Regions from separate parts of the Paenibacillus sp. FSL M7-0134 genome, predicted to be linked through region 1. Evidence: predicted binding sites of a transcription regulator. Region 1 holds the regulator's gene; each other region holds the start of a gene.
The links. Region 1 encodes LexA, which represses DNA repair genes until DNA is damaged. Its sites were predicted from a motif close to CGAACATATGTTCG; they were not measured.
Positions count from the first base shown of each region.

Region 2: a site for LexA is predicted at 1,768-1,781, ahead of recA (recombinase RecA). Genes of this name have one in related genera too.
Region 3: a site for LexA is predicted at 3,851-3,864, ahead of NSQ58_RS06440 (Y-family DNA polymerase). Genes of this name have one in related genera too.

Region 1 is NZ_JBBOXV010000001.1:3,210,157-3,215,686, forward strand. It holds gene NSQ58_RS14450 (hypothetical protein) at 304-444, opposite strand; gene NSQ58_RS14455 (hypothetical protein) at 485-649, opposite strand; gene NSQ58_RS14460 (hypothetical protein) at 886-1,188, opposite strand; gene lexA (transcriptional repressor LexA) at 1,468-2,094, opposite strand; gene NSQ58_RS14470 (LysM peptidoglycan-binding domain-containing protein) at 2,283-2,651, shown strand; gene NSQ58_RS14475 (DUF896 domain-containing protein) at 2,760-2,966, shown strand; gene NSQ58_RS14480 (hypothetical protein) at 3,087-3,596, shown strand; gene NSQ58_RS14485 (HAD family hydrolase) at 3,752-4,546, shown strand; gene NSQ58_RS14490 (1,2-dihydroxy-3-keto-5-methylthiopentene dioxygenase) at 4,646-5,188, opposite strand; gene metH (methionine synthase) at 5,472-5,530, shown strand, end outside.
Region 2 is NZ_JBBOXV010000002.1:1,810,175-1,815,704, reverse strand. It holds gene NSQ58_RS23980 (regulatory protein RecX) at 1-440, opposite strand, end outside; gene recA (recombinase RecA) at 637-1,698, opposite strand; gene NSQ58_RS23970 (competence/damage-inducible protein A) at 1,940-3,208, opposite strand; gene pgsA (CDP-diacylglycerol--glycerol-3-phosphate 3-phosphatidyltransferase) at 3,304-3,891, opposite strand; gene NSQ58_RS23960 (YajQ family cyclic di-GMP-binding protein) at 4,102-4,593, opposite strand; gene NSQ58_RS23955 (hypothetical protein) at 4,738-4,902, opposite strand; gene NSQ58_RS23950 (helix-turn-helix domain-containing protein) at 4,987-5,530, opposite strand, start outside.
Region 3 is NZ_JBBOXV010000001.1:1,464,770-1,470,299, forward strand. It holds gene NSQ58_RS06425 (L,D-transpeptidase) at 9-485, opposite strand; gene NSQ58_RS06430 (helix-turn-helix domain-containing protein) at 945-1,160, opposite strand; gene NSQ58_RS06435 (hypothetical protein) at 2,515-2,838, shown strand; gene NSQ58_RS06440 (Y-family DNA polymerase) at 3,029-3,643, opposite strand; gene NSQ58_RS06445 (hypothetical protein) at 4,448-4,939, shown strand; gene NSQ58_RS06450 (hypothetical protein) at 5,010-5,474, opposite strand.

The DNA.
Region 1 (5,530 bases):
CAGCAACGTACAAACCATGGACGGATATACAGCCGGAATACTTAAGTGAAAAAAGCTGAAGCAAGTTTGAGGGCTATAGGTGTGGTCAGTTGTACACAAAGTATTTGAGTCAAGAATGCTGCTGCTTTTGACTGGGTACCATTTCGCTTCTGTTTTAACCAGTGGAAAGCATAGTTGAATATGTATGGTATTTAAAAGGAAGGCAACTGAATTTAGCAGTTCTATGGGATTTAGGAGTTGGGTGTATCGTTTAACACAAAAAAAGCAGGAAGAATCCTTCCCGCTTTTGCTTGAAAACGTTTATTAACGTCTGCGTTGTCTATCATTTACGCTAAACAGATTAACAGCCAGTGCGTTACCTCTTGCACGCGCAATGGCTCTTTGAGTGGAACGGATGTTTAATCTTCTTCTTCTTAAATCACGTTTGCAATGTCTTCTGCTCATAATATCACCTCCCTTCAAGAAATGAAGGTACGGTTAAATCTTAGTGGCGTTTATGCTTACGCTTGGAAATTTTGATATTCAAGGCATTGGTTGCTAGTGCATTTCCGCTTCCTGTTTTAGCAGCTGCGGCTTGAAAGACTTTAACGACCAGATATCTGTTTTTCCCGATGCGATGCTTATACGTTTTAACTCTATTTCTGATCATCTGCATATCTCCTTTGCTTAGTTCTGCTATATACATATGTCAATTGTGATAGTAATGTATCAGCATAAATCTATTAAAAGCAAAAAGAAGCTAGTACCTATATTCCTAATGGATAATAAAAAAACTCATGCGAACCTGTCTTCGCCTTTTCAACTTTACGTTGCAGGAGAATGTTACAGGCAGGTCGGCATGAGTCTAATAGTGTAGATAAAGATAATAGGCAGTTAGTATGAAAATTATTTACTATTAAGAGTGTTAAGTTTTTTCTCGTAGTACGCCTCTTGAGCAAGAATATGATTCAGTTGTTCAGAGAGCTGTTTATATTCTTGGCTGTCTTCTGGATAATTATTTCTTTCGAAAATTACAGCTTCGAGTTGCTTTTCTAAATACCTGAAATGGATAAGTATTTGTATATACTTAATATGGTCATAGGTTGTTATGTGGGAGTTCTCTTTTGCATTCAAATGATCCATTGTTGGAACTACACAGCTTATGGCGATAAATATCACAACAAACGCTGAAATTATAATTTTTTTCATTTAATTCCTCCTACAGAGCTATAAGTAATTAATATACCATATTTATCTAAAACAAAGAAAGATCTATTAGTTTTGCCCATGACAGTATAGCTGCTCAAGGTCAGTGGGGGATTATTTGAGATGAGGAGGCTGATTTTTAGTAGAAAAAATAGGGATAGGTTGCTGAAATGAAATAGTTGTGAGATACATAATAAACATAATAGCAATACAAAACCGGCTTGCCCTAGGCAGCCGGTTTTGTATTAGTGGATAGAATAACGGGGAAGAAAGAACGAGAAATCAGTGGAAGTCCCGGAAGAGTCCTACAACCTTGCCCAAAATGCTGACGTGTGTCAGGCGAAGCGGTTCAAAGGCTGGATTTTCAGGTTGAAGCCGGATATGATCCTTTTCTTTGTAGAAGGTTTTAACTGTAGCTTCGTCTTCATCTGTCATAGCTACAACAATATCACCATTATCAGCGGTCTGCTGCTGACGTACGATTACATAGTCTCCGTTAGCAATACCAGCTTCAATCATGCTTTCGCCTACAACAGATAACATGAATATTTTATCCTCACCAACAAAGTGTTGGGGAAGAGGAAAGTAATCTTCAATATTTTCTGTCGCCGTAATAGGAAGGCCAGCAGTTACTTTGCCGACGACGGGGACACGACTAATGGAGTAATTAATCAAGTTGCTGTTATCCGATTCGTCTTGACCGAGTAACTCAATAGCCCGTGGTTTTGTAGGATCGCGGCGAATGAGTCCTTTTTTCTCTAAACGATCCAAATGACCATGAACCGTAGAACTGGAGGCTAATCCGACAGCCTCGCCTATTTCGCGTACAGAAGGGGGGTATCCCTTTAGACGCACTTCATTGCGGATAAATTCAAGAATGGCCTGCTGGCGGCTCGAAATCTTAGACATACCGTATCAACCCCATTTAGTAACGTTTGGGAAAATTATAGCATAGAACCTCCGTTCGTACAAACATAAGTTCTAAATAATCCCTAAAAATAATTACGAACTTTTGTTCTCTTTTCTATTGAACAAAACAAATGTTCGTGTTATATTGTGAAAACATAAGAACAAACGTTTGGAGGACACAGCCAATGATGAAATATAGCACTTATCAAAGTATTTTTCCGATGAATTTAGAAAATTTACAGGAGACTCGAAAAGAGGGTAGGGCACGTTTTATGCAGATTATTACCAATACTCTTTTACTTAAGCTTCTTATTATAGTGATTGTTGCTTGGATTGCAGGGGCAGGTGTACTTACAGTTTTCGCGGCACCTTCAGCTTCCAAGGAAGAAGTGACTAAACTGACCGTACAACCTGGGGATACGTTGTGGGAGATTGCCGCAAATCATAAACCGGAACGAATGGATACACGGGTATATATAGAAGGAATTGTGCGGATTAACGGTTTGGAGGATCGGGGAGTGCAGGCAGGTCAGGTACTCAAGCTTCCTAACTTCTGATCTATAGACTATTAGAGCTTGTCAGGGAGCGTAATACGGGAGCCTTGACAAGCTCTTTTCTACATGTCAAAGTGTATTATATCTTTGCTTTTATGGAGGGGACACAATTTGGATATAGACAGCTTGGTACAGCGCATTAATGAATTAGCGCGCAAAGCAAAATCCGAGGGTTTGACGGAAGAGGAAGCCACAGAGCGCGCCAATCTTCGGGAAATTTATTTAGGTAACATTCGCCGTAATTTTCGGCAGCAGCTTGAGACGATTGAATTTGTGGACGATGATACATCGAAAGGAAATGACGGGCTGAAGCATTAATGTTGTTAAAGTGCCCAAGCCTGCAATTTGCCTTTTGTTTTAGGTACCTTTTATGGTATCTATATAGATCAGCTTTGAGGCAATTGTTTTAATGTAATATATCTGGGAAGGAATTGAGAGATGGCCCGATCATTTGAAAGAAAAGTACGCAAAAACACAGCGCATTTAAATAAATCGCGCAAAAAGCAAGGCATTCAAACCATTAGCGGCGCAGGTTCTACAATGGATATTTTCCGTGGCCGTAACATTACTGTGCCAATTATGCTGGCTGGTCTTTCTGTATTGTACATGCTTATGAGTTACTTTTTGACTAAGACCGGTATGCGAGGGATGGATTGGCTTGTATTCGGCCTGTACTTGATGCTGGCTGTTATCTTTTTCATCCGTCGTCCTTATTTGAAAGTGGGAAAGGATACTCTCTATATGCTGAAAGGTGGTAGAGAACGTCCAATGACGGCAGGGGACATGAAAGCCATCAAGATTGAAAAGGGTTACGTAACCGTTGAAAGAAAAGGTAAGGGTGGTAATTTTATTTTCACAAAATCATTAGGTCGCTATGACACGGATGCCATTGCAGAGCGACTTGAGAAGTTTGCGCTATCCAATCAGATACAGGTAGACAAGAAATAACTGATTTAGCCTGTAGCTCTGTAACAAAGGCCGTATGATGTTATTTCATATAACATGCTGCGGCCGCTTGCTTAATATGGGCACACATAACGATTCAAATGCTTAATCAAGCAAATAGGCGTACATATACTGTGGAAAGAGAGTGGATAATTCAGATGACGATTCAGGCGGTAATGTTTGATCTTGATGATACCCTTTTGTGGGATGAACGTAGTGTAGAAGAGGCATTTGATGCAGCGTGTCAAACAGGCTCCCGTGAAGCAGGCGTTGATCCAAAAACTCTGGAGGAAGCCGTACGTAAGGAAGCACGCGCTTTGTATGAATCCTATGAAACCTTTAGTTTTACTCAAATGATCGGCATTAATCCGTTTGAAGGATTGTGGGCGAATTTTACAGCAGGTGAGCAACCTGAATTCCGCCAATTGGAACAGTTGGCCCCTGTTTATCGAAAGGAATCATGGCGCAGAGGACTCCAGCAACTAGGGATAGATAATGAGAAGTTGGCGGAAAAGCTGGCTACCCAATTTGCTTCGGAAAGACGCGCGCGTCCACATGTATATGAAGAAACGTTCGAGATTCTAGAACAATTGAAGGGACATTACAAGCTGTTATTGCTGACAAATGGCTCCCCTGATCTACAACAGGAGAAACTGGATGGAGTTCCTCAATTAGCTCCTTTCTTTGATCATGTTGTCATTTCAGGTTCATTTGGTCGAGGCAAGCCTGATCCGTCTATATTCCAGCATGCTTTGGGGCTTCTTGGTATTGAGCCTGAACATGCTTTAATGGTAGGAGATAAACTGACGACTGATATTCAAGGAGCGTTGGCAGCAGGTGTACACTCGGTCTGGGTGAACCGAAACACTAAAACGAATACCACAGAGATCAAGCCGAAGTTCCAAATCAAGCATCTGTCTGAATTGGACGGAATTATTCAATCGTTAAAGTAAGAAATCAATAGTCTTTAGAAACGAGTATTAAGAAAACTCCCTTCGCTATTGTTACAGAGCAGAGGGAGTTTTTTTATTCACACAAGGATAAATTCGTAATTATGCTTTAATGAAGGTTGGATCTTCATACGGTTCGGCAATCCAGCCATTTTCTTCGATGAACAAGCGGATTGCGACGATCTTTTGATTCTCCATTAAAGTGAAGAAGTGAGGTATATTTTCAGGTACGGAGATAACGTCCCCCGGTGAAAGCTCTACGTTAAAATAGCCGATCTCTTCTGGGCCTTTAATGATGAAGATGCCTTTACCAGCGACAATGGCACGGATTTCATCCTCGGTGTGGGTGTGAATTTGCTCAAACTTGGCCAGCAGCTCGTTCAAATTCGGCGTTGCTTCAGATAAAGTGATAACGTCCCATATTTTATATCCGCGACGTGCGGCTAAATCCTTGATTTCGGGTTCAAATGTTTTGAGAACAGCGGCCTTTTGATCATCTGTTAAGGTAAAGTTTTCTTGCAGCTCCCCAGACAATTTGGAAGCATCCCAATGTTCATACAATATCTCGTGACTCTCCAGAAATTCACGTACTTGTTCTTCACCGCTAATTCGTTCATTGGTATTACGTATTAAGATTTCGGCCATATATATATATTCCCTCTTTTCCACTTGGATTAATGTTGTATAAAGAATACCATGTCTTGAAACGTTGTACAATACAGGATTTCAACATTTTATAATGCAAATGACCATAGCTAAAGGATACAGGGTTAAGTACGCTCTATAATGCTACAAACTATAAAAATGGATAAGAGAAGTCATTTTTACAAAGAACAACCTGTATAAAACGTATGTTTTTACTTCAATCTATCTAAATGATACGGTTTCTGCTAAACTAGGATTTAACGTTTTGCGGGGGTGAAGAAATTTGGATAAAGTTAGCTTGCAGGATGCATTACAACGAAGAATACTCCTTCTTGATGGGGC
Region 2 (5,530 bases), on a different contig from region 1:
ATGCGCTGCCTTGCCCATTGACGGGCGTATAAATCATCATCTACGAGTTGTTCCCTATGGAGTCGGACCATTACTTCGTCAATAACAGACTGATCCAGTTCTTTTTGCGCTAAACGCTGGGCAATTTCCTGACGTGTGCGAGGCTTTCGCCCCAAATAGCGAAGCGCAAGTACATAAGCCTGTTGCTTTTCATCTGCCAGAACGATATCTTCCAGTTCTTTTTTATCAAATGACGTTCCTTTGAACATATTGTACTTGATCATTACATCTTCTAATACAGACAGTGAATAAGGACCAAAATGTATGATATACCTTCCATGTTTGCGTCCCTGTCCCTGCTCTACCCTAGTAATCATCAATTCCTCATGATCCGGAAAAAGAGAAATCCCTTGTTGCTTATTTGCTTCCGAAGTGTATTCATCTTCATCGTCCAACTGCAATATATTTCCCTCACTTTGAAATTCACGAAAGCAGCCTTTGAACACCTGCTACGCAAAAGTTAGATTCCACTGACAAAGCAGACTCTAGTTGATGCAAAAATGCCCTGCACAACTGTGCAGGGCATCAGAATCATGCTATTCAAACGGACGGTGCCATAACCCTGGCCCCAGTTCACAAACCAGGATTCACCGAGCTTTATTCAAGCTCCAACAATTCCTGTTCTTCCTTCGCTTGCTGTGCCAACTCTTCTTCTGTAGGCGGAGCAACCGTCGTAATCAGATTGCTGGCCACCCGAATTTTTTGTTCGATCGTACTAGCAATATTCGGATTTTCCTTCAAAAATTGCTTAGCATTCTCACGTCCCTGACCAAGGCGCTCACCTTCGTAGGAATACCAGGCTCCGCTCTTGTCGACAATGTCATGCTCCGTACCGATATCGATCAGGCTACCTTCTTTGGAAATGCCCTCACCGTACATAATATCTACCTCAGCCTGACGGAAAGGAGGGGCAACTTTGTTCTTCACGACTTTAATACGTGTGCGGTTACCCACAATGTCGTTACCCATTTTCAAACTTTCAATACGACGAACATCCAAACGTACCGTAGAGTAAAACTTCAAGGCACGTCCACCTGGTGTTGTTTCAGGGTTACCGAACATAACACCTACTTTTTCACGTAGCTGGTTAATAAAAATAGCAATGGTTTTCGACTTATTAATGGCTCCAGAAAGCTTACGCAATGCCTGAGACATCAAACGTGCTTGAAGACCAACGTGGGAATCTCCCATTTCGCCTTCAATCTCTGCCTTGGGCACAAGTGCCGCTACGGAGTCAACAACTACAATGTCTACTGCTCCACTACGTACAAGAGCTTCGGCAATCTCAAGCGCCTGCTCTCCTGTATCTGGTTGCGATAGTAACAACTCATCAATATTGACACCCAGCTTGCTTGCATACGACGGATCAAGCGCATGCTCGGCGTCGATAAAGGCGGCTTGTCCGCCTGTTTTTTGCACCTCTGCGATAGCGTGAAGAGCTACTGTCGTTTTACCGGATGATTCCGGTCCGTATATTTCAATAACCCGGCCTCTTGGAAAGCCGCCCGTTCCTAACGCAATATCCAAAGCAATCGAACCACTGGGGATCGTTTCCACTTGCATGTGGGTAGACTCACCCAACTTCATAATGGAACCTTTACCAAATTGCTTTTCTATTTGACGGAGCGCCATATCCAGCGCAGCACGACGATCTGACAATAAACTCACATCCTTCATTGTTTGTACTTTAATAATACCTTGTTTTGACACGCTTGCCAAGCATTTTTTCGAACATACATTCGTTTTTTTGTTCACACAGCTCTCTTCTACAATTACACCTGTCTCTTAAAACAAAAAAAGAACCGCTGGCAAAAGGCTTTGCAACGGTTCTTCCGATAAGATGATTATATCATGAATATCTATCTAAAACAACTCTACGACCCACACTGTACATAGATGTTTAAGAGAGTTTCTCGTTCTCTACCAGCCTGCGCCACAATCTGTACAGGATTGCTTTGACTGATCGCAGTCGGATTGTTTCACGGTTACCACTCAGTCTCAGTTCATGTACTTCCGTTTCCTTGTCGCGTTCAGCAATGCCAATATACACCAAACCGACTGGCTTCCGTTCGGAATACCCAGGCCCGGCAACACCAGTAACTGAAAGTCCAAAATCGCTGTCCATGATCATTCTCGCCTGCTCTGCAAGCACAAGGGCTACTTCCTTACTCACTGCACCTGGCGCTTGATCCCCTTCCAAATAATCATAAGGCACGTTGAGTAATTTCATCTTCATTTCATTGGAATAGCACACGATGCCACCTTGAAACATAACAGCACTGCCAGGTATAGAAGTGATGTGTTCCATCAGCATTCCACCTGTACAGCTTTCTGCCGCACTCACAGTGAGCCCGCGTTTGGCCATTAGATCTACGATAACCTTCTCCAGCGTAACATCTTCACTTGCATACATATATTCCGAAAGACGCTGCTGAATTTCTACTTCCGTAGCCGTCAGCTTAATTAGTGCTTCACTTTCGCTGGCCGCCTTGGTGGATATACGGATCGTGACTTCCCCTTCCTTGGCATAAGGAGCAATCGTGGGGTCTGTCTGGGATTGGATCAGATCTAACAAATGGGTTTCAAGAGCTGACTCACCGATCCCTGCAAATTTTAGCATTTTTGAATAAATTGGCATTTCCTCACCGCTCAATGCCTGCTGAAGCAACCAAGGTTTCGCTTGGTTTGCAAACATGGGTTTGAGTTCCTTAGGCGGTCCAGGCAAAACTACATAAAATTTACCGTCCTGTGCAATTGCGTCGCCCACAGCTAGCCCTGTCTCATTTTCAAGCGGAGTAGCGCCTTCAATAGAAAGCGCCTGCCGGCGGTTATTCTCGGTCATTTCTACCCCACGGTTACGGAAAAACTGATCTAGCTTGTCCATTGCAAGACGATCTATGTGCAATTTTCGCCCCAATACAGACGCTATCGCATCTTTCGTCAAATCATCCTGAGTCGGTCCCAGACCACCGGAAAACAAAATAATATCCGCACGCTTCTGAGCAATTCTTATCGCTTCCTGAAGCCGATCTATGTTATCGCCAACTACAGTCTGAAAATATACATCGATTCCGATTGTAGCCAACTCTTGTGACAAATATTGAGCATTTGTATTCACTATTTGTCCGAGCAATAACTCTGTACCTACTGCAATTATTTCAGCTTTCATCAATTCTTCCTCCTGTACTGCGAATATTATGGGAATTATGTAAAGAAACAGCAATAAGTTTAGTCCCTATTGCTGTTTCCATAAAATTTATCCTGTTAAACTTTGGAGGAGCTCAGCAAGTGGATATTTTTCACAAAATAATCAATACCCGAATAAATGGTGATCAACACCGCTGCCCATATCGCTATTAAATCAAACGGGATACCAAGAAAAACAAACGGGAAATTATTAATGAGCAACGCTACAATAGCAACGATCTGGATGATCGTCTTCAATTTGCCCCAATTACTTGCAGCAACCACAGAACCATCCAGTAAGGCAATCTGACGCAGACCCGTAACCGCAAACTCACGGCTAACAATCACAACGACAATCCACGAATCGATTTTTCCCATTTCTACCAAGGAAACCAAAATGGCGGTTACCAAAAGCTTATCAGCAAGGGGGTCCAACAGCTTGCCCAAATTGGTGACCATATTATTTTTACGTGCCAAATATCCGTCAAGACCATCCGTGCTGGCTGCTACAAGGAAAATGATAGCCGCAATCAGCTGATTATACGGCAGCTTGAAAGCTCCGATCTCAATCGGCGGCGGATAAAAATCAAAGTCCACCAGCAAAGCCAGCATCATCACCGGAATAAGGCAAATCCGCGTTATTGTAATTCTGTTGGGTAAATTCACAACACACTCTCCCCTGATTATCGTACTTGATTACAAATGGCAGTTTTCGGATTAAATTCAATCCTATGTAAATCGCTATCGACGAGCGCTATACACCTGAATTGTCTGCATTTTCGTTACAAGTATAATATGGCACAAAACGCATGTCAAAATAACCTGCCGCACATCAAGCAACGTTTTTTCCTACAAAATGTATGAGGGAAAACGGCTTTATTTCATGTTTGTAAATTGAAGCTCCAATGGCAAATCAGCTTTACGCAGCAATTGAATGATCGCCTGTAAATCATCCCTGTTTTTTCCGGTCACTCGGATTTGATCACCTTGAATCTGACTTTTAACTTTTAGCTTGGAGTCCCGAATAAGAATGTTAATTTTCTTGGCATTATCCTGATCAATTCCCTGCTTAAGCGAAAGACGCTGACGCACTGAACCTAAAGAGGCGGGTTCCAATTTGCCATACTCCACATTTTTAAGGGACAGACCTCGTTTGGCCATTTTAGATTGCAAAATATCAATCACCGCATTCAGCTTGTATTCGTCTTCCGATGCAATCGTAAGAGCTTCTTTCTCAAGCTTAAGGCTACTTTTGCTATCCTTGAAATCAAATCGAGTTTCAATTTCACGCTCCGTCTGATGAACCGCATTTGTTAACTCCTGCATATCCATTTTGGAGACGATATCAAATGAATTTTCTGAAGCCATCGTTTCACTTTCCTTTCCACAACAAAGTTCAATATCTAATTATAGGCTAGTCATTTACAAAAATCCAATAATCCGTTGACTAAAAAGGCGTTCTTGCCAGTTTTCCTGACAAAAACGCCTTTATTTCATTTACGGTCAAAATATCTAATTATGGCTTCGTGTTGGAGTTCGGAACATATCCAAAAGTCCAAGCACAATGTGAGCAAGACCAAAGCCCAGTATGCCATAGCCCCATGCATTCGGTGTCAGATAATAGCCCAGTAAACTGACAATTATACCGAGCCCAGTCACAATCCAGCTGACGGTCATAACGTATACACCTCACTTTGCGGAAAATGAAATGACTGCCTTTCCAGGAATTACAGTCATTAGTATTTCCTCGCACCAAGGCGTTTATTCACCATCAGTAGTTGTAGAATCTGTACTACTTTGTGCTGAATCCGTACTGCTACCTGTCGTAGAATCTGCAGGTGAACCCGTCACCCCTGCACTCGTTCCGGTCGAAGAAGCTTCTCCTTGCTGGATCAGTACACGAGTAGTCGATTTATTATCTGTTATCGGTTGACCTGCTACGGAAATATCTGTGGCAGAAGACCGTCCTGATTTGATATATAAACCTTCTGGACCAATATCGAATGACATGGCATCTCCACTTTTAGTCATACCATAACTCAGCTTTTCTCCACGGGAATTTTCTCCCTTGTACACTTCAAGCCAGCTTTCGCCCGTCGCTTTAATATCAACCTTGACCGCAGCTCCCGTTGAACTGGAAACTTTAAAAATCGTCGTCTTGCCTTGCTTGCCGTCCTGTGCCACAGTTACACCTTGTTGTGGCGTAGTCGTATCCGGCTGCTGTCCAGTATCTGGAGTAGTAGCACCCGTACTCCCCGTACCACCTGGCTGAGTTTGGCCGGTTTGCCCCGCATCAGGAGTCTGC
Region 3 (5,530 bases), 1.7 Mb from region 1:
TTAATTTTTTAGCTTTCGCTTATTGTGATCTTACCAGAACTACCGTTTTGCTCAAGAACTTGAATTAGTGCTCTTTGATCGCTGTTAGTAAGTCTAATGCAACCGTATGTTGGACGCAAAGGATACCATGTTAAAGATGTGCTCTTAGCAGGGTCTCCGCCATGAATCATAATTTCGTCGCGGCCATTATTTGTAGCAGTCAGGAAGTTTCCACTTACCGCTTGATTCAGCCACACACGCTTATAAGGACCATAAGAGTAGTCAGAATCACCTTTAGCATAAACAATTGTTTTCGCGACACCCGTAGGAATGTCTGCATATTTAAGTCTCCAGTTCGTATGATCCTGACCGTTTTTTGCATCATTTGATCCACGGCCTAAAGCTTCTACAGGTCCAAATACCAAACTGCCACTATCATTATAAACTTTCAGTGTTCCTTTGTAATCTCGATTAGATGGAAAATTAGCAATAATGTGATAACCCATTGTTAAACGCCTCCATTAGTTTAGTTGAGAGTGGATTTGATGGAGTCGCTAACATCTAAATGGCTCCACATTCTTTGATGTTAGTCTTCAATTCCCTCTCACTTATGTAGGTGATTTAAGGCTGTGAATTACAACCAATCGTGAAAAATGCGAATACATAAAATTTTTTCAATTCATGTACTTTGCTCGATTATCCCCTACACTTATATAGGAGTTGGGGACTGTAACTACACAACCTGAATATGAACTTTTTCTAGATCGAGAAAATCCCTCTCTAAATTTGAATAGCCCCTCTAGCTAGAATAGATCCTGGGATAAACCTTTGGATTATCCTGTATAATTTAAAATTATGCTCAAGATGTGAGAAGAGTTGAGGAGTATATTCCAACTCGACCACAGCAAAAACTAAATAAGCTGCCTCCGGTAGAGTAACTGGAAGCAGCTTATCGCTAAGGACTCTTATTTTTTCATGATAAACTCAAGAAGTTCGGTTTTCATACTCTGGATGGCATCCTCTTTTGGCATAAGGATAAATTTACTTAATCGTTTAATATCTGGATCGAAATATTGGAAAATTGCATTCATAGCCTCTACATCGGATTTGGTTTGGGCAAGTTCTACTAATTTCATAAACTCATCATCTGACATAAATCGTGAAGCACCTTCTTTTTCCATTTGTTCACCGCCTGTTGTGTAATATGTAGTTCCTTGGCAACTTGGCCTTCCTTTTTATCGTTTATGTAAATTTCATAGATGACCTTTTTGCCTACCTCAGACCTTAGTCTATTAATGTATGATTTCATCATTATTTTGTTATCATATTCTTCCGAAAACGAGGTTTGAAAGAGATTAGGCTTGGATTCTAAAGAAATTTCACGTTTCCGATTTCGTTTTGTACGATACTGCATTCTCCAAGCAATTCTATAAAGCTCGCGTCGGTAATCTTCGATAGCACCCATCGGAAATTTCCTCCCTTATGTTCATATACGTACATATAAGGTAGGAGTTCTCAAAATCAATATAACAACCAATTTATAGAATCAATTTTCTTTTTTTAGCGAATATAATAAAATTTTGAATTATTTTGGAATTATCTGAAATTGCCGTGCAGAAACCCCTAAAATTCCGTGAAGAACCCGGGCGATTATATCGGCTTGTGTTGGTTCTTTTTTTGTTGGAAAAGTGGGGTGTATCATCCATCTGGCTCAGAAAAACTGGTGGTTGCAGGGGGATATATCATGGGATGGTTAGCAGAGGGCGTAAAAACGAAAAATTGACTTGACCATTCAGGAAGTTACTATAGTTGATGTTGATTATAGTGGGTCAACCATGCGGATCAACAGTAGGTATCAATCTCACGTTTAGTTGTGAAGAGTGAAAGAAAAGATTCTTCATTGAATCCAGCAGTGCTGGTTATGTAGGTATATTTATGTATAAAATGATATATATTTTTTCTTTTCTAGGCTTAATTCAAAAGGTTCATTAAAAAAAAGCGAGCATCTTGCAGCTGTTGGTATATAACTTGTGCCGTGTCGTTTAGGTAATCAGACAGAAGAAGTATTTCGTCCCATACATGCTGTGTAAATTTGAGATGTAGCAGCTCCACATTTTTGTCCATTGTATGATGATCGGACAACAGGTAGGTGAGATCTTTAACTGATATGATTTCATCCATTATAAATACCGTCTTTCATTGGTTATTATTTAGAATTAGATATTTTTACGCCAATCGGCATAAAAATTTTGTGAAGAGTCAGGATACTTTTAAAGGATTACGATACGACCCAAACTATCCAAGGGTCTAATGATTCCCGTGGTTTTCACCCTGTCCACCTCCGTTATTTGATCCAATAATACCAATATATCTTTAATTTTGCCTTTGCTAATAGGCTAAATTTACACAATTTGATTTGCTGAGATCAAAAAGAGAGGCAGGGGCTGTCTCTCTGAATGGTATGATATTAAAGTAGCATCTAATTGTACATTCCAGTAAGATATATTTAAAAATTTATGTTAGAAAGAGGTAATTATGTTAAAACATCATTTTTCAAAAAAATTGAGACAATCCATTGGAAAGGGAGAGTGTTTTTCTTTAATTCGATGGATGGTTATCTTGTTACTAGCTTTAAGTGTTTCTTTAGCTATGGCTGTTTACGGGATCTTATCAATAGATCTACCGAATTGGATAAAGCCACTGCCACCAAGCAACTGGATTGGATTTTATGGAAGTATGTTCGGGGCATTCCTCAGCGGATCGGTGACCATATTTATTTTTAACGAAACACTTAGAGAAAATCGGAAGACGAATAGTGAAAATAAGCGAGTCCAAAGTTTACCGCTGCTGAAGCTATGAAGGTGTTATTGATATTGCCGGTTCGAAACATAGTGTATAAAAACTTCAATCTAGTCGTTTCGTTTAGAGATATTTTAGGGAATCACTACCATCAAACTTATAAACTAGGTTTCTCCAGCAACGATGGTCTTCCTATATTAACCTTAAAATGTACCACATCACCCATGTGGAAGACTGATAAAAAAGATTCCTATTTCGTACATACGGAGTGACTTAAAAAAAGAATAGTACAAAGGTCTGTACTGCATAAAACAAGGGAGTAACGCCGAATATATAAAAGCGACCATAGAAGGTCGCTTTTTACATTTAGACAAATTGAGTAGCTCTGTAGAAGGGCTAAGCGAATTGTATATTCTTGCTGATAAATCCCTGTTGAATTAATCCTTTTCTTCATCTTTCTTTCAATCCCCCATATGTCTTTCACCAGCGGCGGCCACAGCAGGTGGGGAATATCCTGGTACGTGCATTCTGCGATCCCTGTTTTCTTGGAGTAATTGTCCAACTCCAATTTTGCAAGGAGCTTGTTCGGACCGATTCCAGCTGCGGACGGTAATCTAAGCTGCATAAGAATATCTTTCTGGATACGTTGAACTGCTTCGAGTGTTGTCCCGTGTAGGTGTGCTGTGGCATCTAAGGTAATCCAACTCTCATCAACGGAATATGTAGAAATAGCTTCAGTCGGTACGTACTGGTTTAGTAATTTAGTAACAGTCATAGATGTGTCCAGGTACAGTCCCATCTGAGCATTTACCATCTGGATACGCGGATCGGGAGGGATTTCATATAGTCGGTTTCCTGTCCGGATACCGAATTGTTTTTTAAAGCTGGAGAAGCCACAAGAATTACGGAGCCGGGGCGATTTTTATCGCCTACAACTGCTAAGAGGGTAGTAAGTGGGCCGAGCCCTCTGTCTACAGCTTCAATGGAAGCATAAAAGACTGGCAATAAATACAGGCGACCTCGTGATGGGGAAGTTTTGAGTAGTCAATCATGCTGTACCCCCTCTCAATATAGAACATTTGTTCTTGTGAATATATCACGAAAGTCCTTAGTATATTCATTATAATTTTTTCCTTTTTGGCGATAGAGTAAGTGTCATACAAGGTAAGGGAAATATTTAAAATCTTTATGCCGCAAACCAATGCCGATATTAACAAGTAAAACAAGCCCCAAAAAACCTAGACAATCTAAATACCAGAGTATGGAATATGTATGTAGTTATTGTATAATAATTGTAAATACAGTGAGAGGAGAGAACATGCTAAAGAATCCAAATTTCCTTATTTTAATAATTTTCTTGGCTACATTAACAGTGTGAATTGTATATAATAATCCACCCATTATATTTATGACTGGTTGATGGGTATATACGCTATCCGTTTGATTGGCCGGACGTTGTACGAAAAATACCAGAATAATCATAGGACCAGTAATGTAACCGATACGATTGTAGAAGTGATTATGGTTATGATTTCAGTCGAAATTGTTCTATTTTTATTTATGTCACAAGAAACATGGATGCATAAGTTGCTTTTTTTAATCGGAGAATCCTATTTTCTCATTTTATACTTTTTAAAGAAATCATACTAAAAAATAAGGAAGTGAATTGATGAAGAATCGAACTATTAAGATTGCAGTTGTTATTGTTTTAGTACTAGCATGGGGCATTTATGGCACTTATTATTTTTTGAATTTAAATACCTCTATTCAAAAAGCTGTGTTGGATCAGGTCGATATGGATAATGTCTATCTTCAGATTATAAGAACGCACACTAAAATTACTAATGAACCAGTCGATTATAACGTGCATGTGATGGAAAAGAGTGGAGTTAAAGCAATTTTGGATCAATTATCTGGCATTGAGCTTAAAAAAACAAGCGGAATGAATAACGGGGATAAAGTTCCTTTTTACTATACTATTATCATCCGCCCGAAAAGCAATCAGGATTCAACATTGAAGTATGAAATTACATTTAAGAATAATAAGTTAGTATCTATCTTTAATCAGGAAAAAAATTATAGGCAGGAATATATGATAACAAACGAATTCGACTACCACTCGTTCAAAAATTCAATCGATAAACTTTTCCAGAAGGAGTAGTTAGTTTGTATGAAAAAAGGTCGGTTGTCAAACTCAACCGACCTTTTTCTCAGTTATTTAGGAATCAGTCTTAGAAAACTTCCCATCCATTTCCGGAGTGTGCTTTTTGCACAACGCCATTACCCGAAATAAAACGGATAACGGTACCGTCTTGTAGAGTGTACTCAAGGAACGGGAATTTAATCTGATAAAGATCGTATCTTCCACCGTAAAGGGCAATTTGAGTGTTGATTTTATCAATGCCCGCAATACCGTCGCTAATGACATTTTCGACTGTCGAACCCGTGCCTGAGGCAAATAGCGTAGAGGCGAGGGAAGCAATTCCCATTGCTACCCCTACTGGTGTACTTGCAACGAAGACCAGCCCCAGAACCGTAGCTGTTATTCCTGTCAGCCCTGCTACGATTGCAGCTGTGTTGGCAGAACCACCTCTGAAATTACCGCTCTCTAATGCGACACGTTGTGCTTCACTCATTTTTAGTAATTGATACGGACTTGCCGTTACTGTTGCTGCATACTCTCGTGATCTTGCCATAATATATCAACCTCCTGATTTTTTGTGAGGAATTGATGGAGTCGCTGACATCTAAA